DNA from 3 places in the Kineococcus deserti genome. Region 3 is predicted to be linked to each of the others. Evidence: riboswitches for the same ligand, from Rfam matches in the RefSeq annotation. Region 3 holds a riboswitch; each other region holds the start of a gene.
What was found. Region 3 has a riboswitch for S-adenosylmethionine ahead of ACRYR2_RS09925 (ABC transporter substrate-binding protein). Riboswitches for the same ligand answer to the same signal wherever they lie in the genome.
Positions count from the first base shown of each region.

Region 1 (3,236 bases), on a different contig from region 3:
TCCTGACCGGGCACGGTGAAGGTGACGACCCCCACCGCGTCCCCGGGGTGCGGGCGGACGACCGCGACACCGTCCAGTGCCGTGAGCCCGGCGACGAGGCGGTCGCGCAACGCCGTCTCGTGGGCCTCCAGAGCTCCTGCGGGCAGGGCGGACAACGTCGCGCAGGCCTGCGCGAGCGCGACGGCGCCGACCACGTTGGGCGATCCGGCCTCGTGCCGGTCCGGGCCCTGCGCCCAGCGCACGGCGTCGTGGCTGACGTCCAGGGTCGCCCCGCCACCGGCCAGGTACGGCTCGGCGGCGTCGAGCCAGTCGCGCCGGCCGACCAGCGCGCCGGAACCGAAGGGGGCGTAGAGCTTGTGCCCGGACAGGGCGATCCAGTCGATCTCGTCCGCCGCGACGTCGACCCGCCGGTGCGGCAGCAGCTGGGCGCCGTCGACGGCGATCCGCGCGCCCGCGGCGTGCGCGGCGCGGGCCAGCCGGCGCAGCGGCAGCACCTCCCCGGTCACGTTCGAGGCGCCCGCGACCGCGAGCACGGCGTACCGCCCGGTGGCCAGCCCGGCCTCCAGCAGGGCGGTGGTCTCCTCGGCGTCGGTGCCGCCGCGCACCACCGTCGTGCGGGCCGACCGCTGCCAGGGCAGCAGGTTCGCGTGGTGCTCCACGTCGGCGACCAGCACCTCCGCTCCCGCCGGGACGGCGCGGGAGAGCAGGTCGAGCGCGTCGGTGGTGCTGCGGGTGAAGACCACGACGTCGTCGGGACGGGCCCTCACGAAGGCCCCGACCTGCTCGCGGGCCTGCTCGAACAGGGCGGTGGTGGTGCGCGAGAGGTAGCCGGCGCCACGGTGGACGCTGGCGTAGTGCGGCAGCACCCGGGCCACGCGGTCGGCGACCGTCTGCAGGGCAGGGGCGCTCGCGGCGTTGTCCAGGTTGGCGTAGACGGCCTCCCCGCCGGTGGCCAGCGGCACCCGGGTGCGGGCACCCACGACGGGCAGCAGGGGCTGGACCACGGAACAGGCGGCGGGCGAGAGGGTGCTCAGCGACACGACGGGACTCCTCAGAGGACAGGACCCTGCCGGGAGGACCGGGATCACCCCGCCGAGGTCCGCGCTTGCCGGAACCACCTCGGAACCGGCCAGGTCGTCACCCGGGGCACCCCACCGCGGAGGAGGGTTGCCGGCCAGCGAGCCGGGGCTTGTCGCTGGCACTCATGACCTGCGGGGAGATTGCCACGATCGCCCGCCGACAGCAAGATCGGCGCGTCGGTTCCCGGCCTCGAACGCGCGGACAGCCGACCGGGCTTACTGCCCGGAGGCACTTGTGGGACCGACCGGCCTCGGACTACTTTCGATCTCGACACCATCCAGAGCGGCCGAGAGTCCTGGCTCGACGACGCCGCAGCAACCCCCCGAGCCCGGGCGAGGGTGCTAAAGCCAGGCCGATGGAGTTCGTGATGTCCGCACGACCTGCCGTACCCGCTCACCCGCACCCAGGTCGGGCGCCGGCCCGATGACCCTGGCCCCGCTCCTCGCCGGGGGCGCAGGACGGCCGACGATCAGTTTCGAGCTCTTCCCGGCCCGTTCCGAGGCGGGCCGGGATTTTCTGTGCCACAAGGTCTCCGAACTCGTCGCGACCCGACCCGACTTCGTCTCGGTGACCTTCGGGGCCGCGGGCGGCACCCGCGCGCCGAGCCGGGAACTGCTCGCCCACGTGCTGAGCACGACGGCCGTCCCCGCGATGGCGCACCTCACCTGCGTCGGGCTGTCCCGCCGGGAGGTCGTGGACCTGGCCTGCGAGTTCTACGACGCCGGCGTCCGCGACGTCCTGGCCCTGCGGGGTGATCCGCCGACGGGGGTCGGCGACTGGGCACCGCACCCCGACGGCGTCGGGCGCGCCTGCGACCTGGTGCAACTGCTGCAGGTCGCCGACCGGCGGCGGCTGGCGCTGCGCGGCGGCGCCCGGCCGGTCGACGAGGGCCCGCTGAGCCTGGCCGTCGCGGCCTTCCCCCGCGGAGGCGACGGCGACCTGGCGGCCCTGCGCGCCAAGCAGGACGCCGGTGCGCACTTCGCGATCTGCCAGGTGACGTTCTCGGCCGACGAGTACGCCGGTTTCGTCCACCGGGCCCGTGCGGCGGGCGTCACCATCCCGCTGCTGCCGGGCATCGCGGTGACCGACGACCCGCACCGGCTGAACCGCATCGGTGAACTCACCGGGGTGCGGGCACCCGAACCCCTGCTGGCCGCCCTGGACACCGACGACGCCGCCACCCGGCGGCGCGCCGCGGGCGCGTTCTCCTCGGGTCTGGCGGCGGGACTGCTGGACGCCGGCGCCCCCGGGCTGCACCTCTACACCTTCAACGCGGCCACCCCCGCGCTGGACCTGCTCGACCACCTCGCACTGCCCCGAACTCCCGCCCACGACCAGCACCGCGACGCCGCGGTAGGAGGCCTTCGATGACCGAGAACCCCGCCTGGACCGCGACCGTCCTGGGTTACCCCCGCATCGGCGCCGACCGCGAGGCCAAGAGGGCCCTCGAGGCGCTCTGGGCCGGACGCGCCGACCTGGCCGCCACGGAGGCCGCGCTCGCCGGGGTGCGCGCCGCGACGGTGCGCCGGCTGAACGCGCTGGGTCTGCCCGCGCACGACGCCTCGATCCCGTCGGACTTCTCCGCCTACGACCAGGTGCTCGACGCGGCCGTGGCCGTCGGTGCGGTCCCGGCCCGGTTCGCCGACGTCGTCGGCGCCGACGGCCGCGTCGACCTCGTCGGGTACTCCACGATCGCCCGCGGCCGGGGTGCCGACGCGCCGCTGGAGATGACGAAGTGGTTCGACACGAACTACCACTACCTCGTTCCGGAGATCGGGCCGGACACCACGTTCCGGTTCGCCGACGACCGCGGGGTCCGGGAGTTCTCCGAGGCCCTCGCCGACGGTTTCCTGACCCGGCCCGTCGTCGTCGGCCCGGTGACGTTCCTGCTGCTGGCCAAGGCCGCCGACGGCAGTCCCGCGGGTTTCGCGCCGATCTCCCGGCTCGACGACCTGCTCGGCGCCTACTCCGAGCTCCTGAGCGCCTACGCGGCAGCGGGTGCGGACTGGGTCCAGCTCGACGAACCGGCACTGGTGAGCGATTCGGCCACGGCGGGGGTCGCCGGGCTGGCGGGGCTCGTCGAGGCCGCGTACGGGCGGCTGACCGCCCTCGCGGGCCGGCCGCGGCTGCTGGTCGCGACCCCGTACGGCGACCCG
Region 1 is NZ_JBJLSI010000007.1:57,120-60,355, reverse strand. Features, by position in the region: gene ACRYR2_RS07700 (aminotransferase class V-fold PLP-dependent enzyme) at 1-1,040, opposite strand, end outside; SAM riboswitch class IV at 1,097-1,210, opposite strand; SAM riboswitch class I at 1,351-1,442, shown strand; gene ACRYR2_RS07695 (methylenetetrahydrofolate reductase) at 1,504-2,451, shown strand; gene metE (5-methyltetrahydropteroyltriglutamate--homocysteine S-methyltransferase) at 2,448-3,236, shown strand, end outside.
Region 1: it holds a riboswitch for S-adenosylmethionine, as region 3 does, so the genes downstream of both, ACRYR2_RS07695 (methylenetetrahydrofolate reductase) here and ACRYR2_RS09925 (ABC transporter substrate-binding protein) in region 3, are expected to answer to the same signal.

Region 2 (3,236 bases), on a different contig from region 3:
GCCGACGGGCGGTCGTGGGTGGCGCTGCGCACGAACCGTTGCGCCGCAGGCGTCTGCGGGTCGGAGAACACGTCGTAGGTGTCACCGACCTCCACCAGCCGCCCGTTCTCCATGACGGCCACCCGGTCGGCGATCTGCCGCACGGCCTCCATCTCGTGCGTGATGACCACGATCGTCACGCCGAGTTCGGTGTTCACCCGGCGCAGCAGCGACAGGACCTCGGTGGTGGTCTCGGGGTCCAGGGCGCTGGTGGCCTCGTCGGCCAGCAGCAGCGGCGGGTTCGTCGCGAGCGCACGGGCGATCCCGACGCGCTGCTTCTGCCCGCCGGACAACTGCTCGGGATAGCTGTGGGCGCGGTCCAGCAACCCGACGAAGTCGAGCAGCTCGGCCGTGCGGCGGTCCCGTTCCTTCGGCCCGACGCCGGCGACCTTCAGCGGGTACGCGACGTTCCCGGCCACGGTCCGGGACCGGAACAGGTTGAACTGCTGGAAGATCATCCCGATCTTGGACCGGGCGGCCCGCAACTGCTTCTCGGACAGCTTGGTCAGGTCCTGCCCGCCGACCAGGACGTGGCCCGACGTCGGCTTCTCGAGGGCGTTGAGCAGCCGCACGAGGGTCGACTTGCCGGCCCCGGAGTACCCGATGACCGCCAGCACCTCGCCCTCGAGCACGTCGAGCGAAACGGCGTCGACCGCCGTGACGGTGGACCCGTCACGACGGCCGAAGCTCTTGGAGACCTTCTCCAGGGTGATGAGCGCGCTCACTGGCCCGCGGCGGCCTTCGCGTCCTCTTCGACCTCGGCGAGGCTGGCCTGCAGGTCGGCGGCCGGGACGTCCTGGACGACGGCGCTCGGGTTGTCCTGCAGGAAGACCTCCTGCACGGCCGGGTCGTGGAACAGGTCCACGAGCTTCGCGTAGGTCTCGTCGTCCTTGTCCTCGGCGCGGGCGGCGAAGATGTTGACGTACGGGGCGGCCGCGGCGGCGGTCGGGTCGTCGGCGACGATGATGTCGTCCTCGGGCAGGCCCGCGGCCGTGGCGTAGTTGTTGTTCACGACGGCGGCGGCGACCGAGCCGCTCTGCAGCGCGCTGGCGGTCTGGTCCGCGGCGACCGCGGTGACCTGGACCTTGGAGGTCTCGATGTCGTTGGTCGTGGAGAAGGCGGTGCCGCCGTCCTTCAGCGTCAGCAGGCCACCCTGCTGCAGGACGAGCAGCGCGCGGGCCTGGTTGATCGCGTCGTTGGGGATGGCGACCTGGGCGTCGGCCGGCAGCGCCTCGGCGGAGTCGGCGGTCAGCGAGTACAGCGGCAGCGGGTAGACCGCGGTGGCGCCGACGGGCTGGATGTCGTCGTCGGCCTCGACGTTGTAGTTGGCGAGGTACTGGATGTGCTGGAACTGGTTCAGGTCCAGCTCACCCTGCGACAGCGCCGGGTTCGGCAGCGTGTAGTCGGAGAAGTTGACCAGTTCGACGGTCACGCCGAGCTGCGACTTCGCCAGGTCGGTGTAGGTGCGCCAGTAGGGCAGCGACTGGTCCGCGACGCCGATGCGCACGGTCTCGCCGGAGGACTCGCCGCCGGCCGTGGTGCTCGTGGAGTCGTCCCGGTTGCCCAGGACGAGCGCCACGACCACGACGGCGATCACGACGACGGCGGCGACGATCCCGATGAGCAGACCGCGACGCTTCGGCTTGTCGGGCAGGGCGGGGGCGTTGGACACGAGGGACTCCGGAGGTCGATCGGGCGGGCGCGCGGCTCGCTGCACTCCGTGGTCGACGGCGTCCGGTGATCCGCGCTTGCCGGACGGGGTCGTCCGGCCAGGTCCTCACCTGGGGCACCCCACCGCGGAGGAGGGTTGCCGGACAGCCAGCCAGGGCTTCGCGCTGTCACTCATGACCTGTGTGAACCTTAACACCGCCGCGACGGCCCGCACACCGCTTCTCAGGAGACCGGCACGACCTGCGCCTGCGGGACCCGGTCCGTCCCGAAGGCCCCCCGGTACCGGGCCGCCGGGTGCCGCTCGTTGAGCCGGGGCGAGCCGAAGAGCTTCTGCCGCAGCGGACCCGGCGCGTACTCCGCCTGCGCCAGCCCGCGCTCGCGCAGCACCGGCAGCACGTGGTCGGCGAACTCGGCGAACGACCCGGGGATCACCCAGTTGATCACGTTGATCCCGTCGACCCCCGCCTGCTGCCACTGCGCCAGCCGGTCGGCGATCTGCTCGGGCGTGCCGACGACGCGCTGGCTGGTGGCCCGCTGACGGGCCAGGTCGGCCACGACGGGTTCGCGGTCGGTGATGTGCTTGGACAACCACTCGGTGAACCCGCGGGCGGTGTCGGTCTCGACGTCCTTCAGCGGCGTCTGCGGCGGGTAGACCCGGCCCGTGCGGTCCACGACGGCGGCGTGCGCCAGGTACCCGTCGACGCTGACGAACTCGTCGTGCTCGGCGGCCTTGCGCTGCGCCTCCTCCTCGGTCGAGCCGATGACGAAGCTCAGGCCCTGGTAGAAGGTCACGTCCTCCGGGCGACGGCCGGCGGCGACGGCCAGTTCGCGCGTCTCGCGGATCTGCTGCGTCGCCAGCACCGGTGAGGGGGAGATGACGAACACGGCCTCGGCGTGCTGCGCCGCGAACCGCCGCCCCGACAGGGACGAGCCGGCCTGGAACAGCAGCGGGGTGCGCTGCGGAGACGGCGAGGGCAGGTGCGGTCCCTCGACCCGGTACCGCTGCCCGGAGTGGAAGATCTTGTGGATCTTCGCAGGGTCGGCGTGCACGCCGTTCGCCTTGTCGGCCAGCAGGGCGTCGTCCTCCCAGGACCCCTCCCAGAGCTTGTAGACGACGTCGACGTACTCCTGCGCCCAGCGGTAGCGCTCGGCGTGCTCGGTGATCCGGTCCAGGCCGTAGTTGCGGGCTCCGTTGTCCTGGGTGCCGGTGACGACGTTCCAGGCGATCCGGCCGTTCGAGATGTGGTCCAGCGTCGAGATCTGCCGGGCGAAGTTGAACGGGTGGTTCTGGAACACGTTCGACGTCGTGGCGAACCCGAGGTGCTCGGTGTTCACCGCCAGCGCCGACAGCAGGACGGTCGGGTCGTTGGAGGGGATCTGCAGGCCCTCGCGGACGTACACGTCGAAGTCGGCGTCGGCGTCGCCGTACAACCCGCTGACGTCGGCGAAGAACATCGTGTCGAACTTCGCGGCCTCGAGCAGCTTCGCGGTCTCGATCCAGGTGCGCACGTCGTTGAACTCGTGCT
Region 2 is NZ_JBJLSI010000002.1:187,888-191,123, reverse strand. Features, by position in the region: gene ACRYR2_RS02870 (methionine ABC transporter ATP-binding protein) at 1-764, opposite strand, end outside; gene ACRYR2_RS02865 (MetQ/NlpA family ABC transporter substrate-binding protein) at 761-1,711, opposite strand; SAM riboswitch class IV at 1,779-1,889, opposite strand; gene ACRYR2_RS02860 (LLM class flavin-dependent oxidoreductase) at 1,933-3,236, opposite strand, start outside.
Region 2: it holds a riboswitch for S-adenosylmethionine, as region 3 does, so the genes downstream of both, ACRYR2_RS02865 (MetQ/NlpA family ABC transporter substrate-binding protein) here and ACRYR2_RS09925 (ABC transporter substrate-binding protein) in region 3, are expected to answer to the same signal.

Region 3 (3,236 bases):
GCGCGGTGATCTCGTCCTCGCCGGTGCCGCCGGTGCCGCCGGTGCTGCGCGGCCGGCGCGGTTCCCGGACCCGGGTGACGGTGTTCGGCGGGTCGTCGGGCGAGGTCTCCTCCGAGTCGGCCGCCCCCCCGCGGCGACGGCGGCGACGACGGCGCCGGGACGAGCCCGACGACTCCTCGCCGTCCTCGCCGGTGTCCTCGCCGGCGTCCTCCTCGGACTCCTCCGGCTCCTCGGTCTCGTCGGACTCACGGGCCTCCTCGTCGGAGTCCCCGGTCGGAGCCTCCTCGTCGGAGTCCTCACGGGTGCGGCTGCGGCGGCCCCGTCCGCCGCGGCGACGGCGGCGGCGCGGTGCACCCCCGTCCTCGTCCCGGTCCTCGTCCTGGCCGTCCTCGGTGTCGTCCTCGGCGCCGGCGTCGTCCAGGGTCTCCTCGAGGTCGTCGGCGGTGCCTTCGAGCACGTCCTCGTCGACCTCGTCGACCTCGTCGGTCTCGTCCTGGTCGGCCTGCCCGGTCTCGAAGGCGCGGCGGGCGAAGACGTCGAGGGCGTCCTGGTCGGCTCCGGGCGGCGGGCCGGCCGGGGCGGAGGCGCGGCGACGGCGCCGAGGCGCCTCCTCGGCCTCGGGAGCCTGGAAGAACAGGGCGGTCGCGCGGGCGGCGGCGTCGGCCGCGCGCTCGGCGTCGGTGCGCTCACGGCGGCCACCGCGGGCCATCCCGGCGGCGCGCAGGAGCACCGGGTCGTCCATGAGGTCGGGCTGGGTCTCGGGCTGGGCCTCGGATCGGGTCTCGACCTGCTCCTCGACGGGCGCCTCGGCCGGGGCCGCACCGGCCCCGGTGGGCTGCTCGACGGGCGCCTCCTCGACGGGGACGTCCTCGGCGACGGCGGCGACCTCGGCCACCTCCGGCACCGGCGTCGCCTCTGGAGCCGCCGGGGTCACGTCGACGGTCGGCTCGACGGTCGGCTCGACGGGCGCAGCGGTGGCCTTGCGGGAGCGGCGGCGCCGGGCAGGAGCCTTGACCGGCTCGGCCGGGGCCTCGTCGGCGGCGGGCTCGGCGGCCGCTTCGGCCGCGGCGACCGGTTCGGCGACCGGCTCGGCGACCGGCTCGGGGCTCACCTCGGGGGTGGCCACCTTGCGGGTGGCGCGGCGCGTGCGGCGGCGCGGGGCCGCCTCCTCGGCAGCGGGCACCTCGGCAGCGGGTGCCTCGACCGCGGGGGCGTCGGGGGCCGGCACGGTCACGGGGGCGGGCGTCTCCGCCTCGACGGTGGTCTCGACAGGGGCCTCGACGTGCGCCGGCGGGCCGGCGGGACGACTGGCCGCGCGACGTCGCCGCGGCTTCGTCGCGGGGGTGGTCTTCTCGTCCGCGGCAGCTGCGGCGGCGTTCTCTTCAGGTGTGGTCGTCACGGGTTGCTCCGCTTCGCCCGCAGCGTCCGCTCCACCGGTCAACCCGCGGCCGCTCGAGCGTCCTCGTCGGAATCGCCGGGCGGGTCGTCCCGCACCCGACGGAAGTCCTCGGTGCACCGGCGGGTTCGCGCGACGCGTGCTCCGCCCGTGCCGCCGGCGGTCGTCGTCCAGCACGAGGGCCGGGGCGCCTGCGAGGTCCTTCCACCAGACCGCGGCGCTGCCCGGGACCCGCGCACCAGGCGGCGGTCTCGACGGCGGGCCGCGCGCCCGGTGTGGGGAACGCTCGGCCACCGCCAGTGTGGCACAGCCGACCGCAGGTGACCCTTCGCACCGATCCGGCAGGAACGTGGTCAGGAGGCCCCCGCGTCCGCTACGGTCTGATCAACACCCATCCAGAGTGGCCGAGAGACCTGGCTCGTCGACGCCACAGCAACCACCGCGCGAGCGGCAGGTGCTCCCGCCAGGGGCGATGGAGGAACCGCTGTGACCAGCTGTACCCGTCTGACCCGGCGTTACCACGTCGACCTCTCGCGCACGGCCTCGATGACCTGTACCCCGGGTTCGTCGATGCGCCGGGGGACGCTCCGCGCTCTCTGACCAGCGCAGTCCCTCCCCCAGACCCCTCCCGAGCGCGCCGCCACCGCGCGCACCCCCGACGGACGTCCGTCCGCCCACCCACCGGAGCACACCCATGTCCGCGCCCCGTCGCACCCCTCTGCCCACGAGCACCTCGCGCCTGATCGCCTCCCGCCGCCGGGTGCTGTCCTCCGCCCTCGGCATCGGCGCGCTCGGTGCGCTCGCCGCCTGCGGTGAGGAGCAGTCGGCCTCCGGGCTGGCCGCCGCGCAGGCCGTCGACCTGCAGGGCGCGACCATCAAGCTGATGGTCAACCAGCCGCACGTGCTGGCCTTCACCGACCTGCTCGGGCCGGCGTTCGAGCAGGAGTTCGGCGGCAAGCTCGAGGTCACCGCGATCCCCTACGACCAGCTGACGAGCAAGCAGATCCTGGACGTGCAGGGCGGCGACGGGGAGTTCGACGTCTTCGACTACTTCTACTTCGGCCTCGGTGAGCTGGTGAACGCCGACGCCCTCGTGGACCTGACCGACTGGATCGGCGCGAACGGCGACATCGGCACCGACGACTTCCTCCCGTCGGTCTACGACCCGTACACGCTGCTGGACGGCAAGCGCTACGGCCTGCCCTTCGACGGCGACACCCACGTCCTCTACTACAACGCCGAGGTTTTCGAGCGGTACGGCGTGCAGCCGCCCACGACGTGGGACGAGTACGACGCCGCCGCGGCGAAGATCACCCAGGACTCCGGCGGCAGCGTCTACGGCGCGATCGTCGAGGGCCAGCAGGTGCCGATGATCCTCGGCTGCTCCTTCATCAACCGCCTCGCCGGGTACGGCGGGACGCTGGTCGACGCCGACGGCGGGCCGGCGTTCGCGGGCCAGGAGGGGCTGGCCGCGCTGCAGCACCTCATCACCGTGGCGCCCTCGGCGCTGCCGACGCCGCTGCAGACCGGCTTCGACCAGGCCAACTCGGCGTTCCTGGCCGGTCAGGGCGCGATGCTCGACACCTGGACCGACCTGGGGCTGAAGGCGCAGGACCCGGCCAGCTCGAAGATCGTCGACAAGTGGGGCGTGGTGACGCTGCCGGTCGGCGGGTCGAACACGACACCGCGTTCGGCGCTGGACTCCGGTTTCGGCCTCGGCGTCTCGACGGCCTCGTCCCAGCAGGACAAGGCGGCCGCGTTCATCAAGTGGGCCACCGACCGGGAGCGCAACTTCCTGCTGGCCTCGACGGCCGGGTCGGGCATCGACCCGGCCCGCACG
Region 3 is NZ_JBJLSI010000009.1:118,480-121,715, forward strand. Features, by position in the region: partial or broken gene ACRYR2_RS09920 (Rne/Rng family ribonuclease) at 1-844, opposite strand, end outside; SAM riboswitch class I at 1,785-1,875, shown strand; gene ACRYR2_RS09925 (ABC transporter substrate-binding protein) at 2,091-3,236, shown strand, end outside.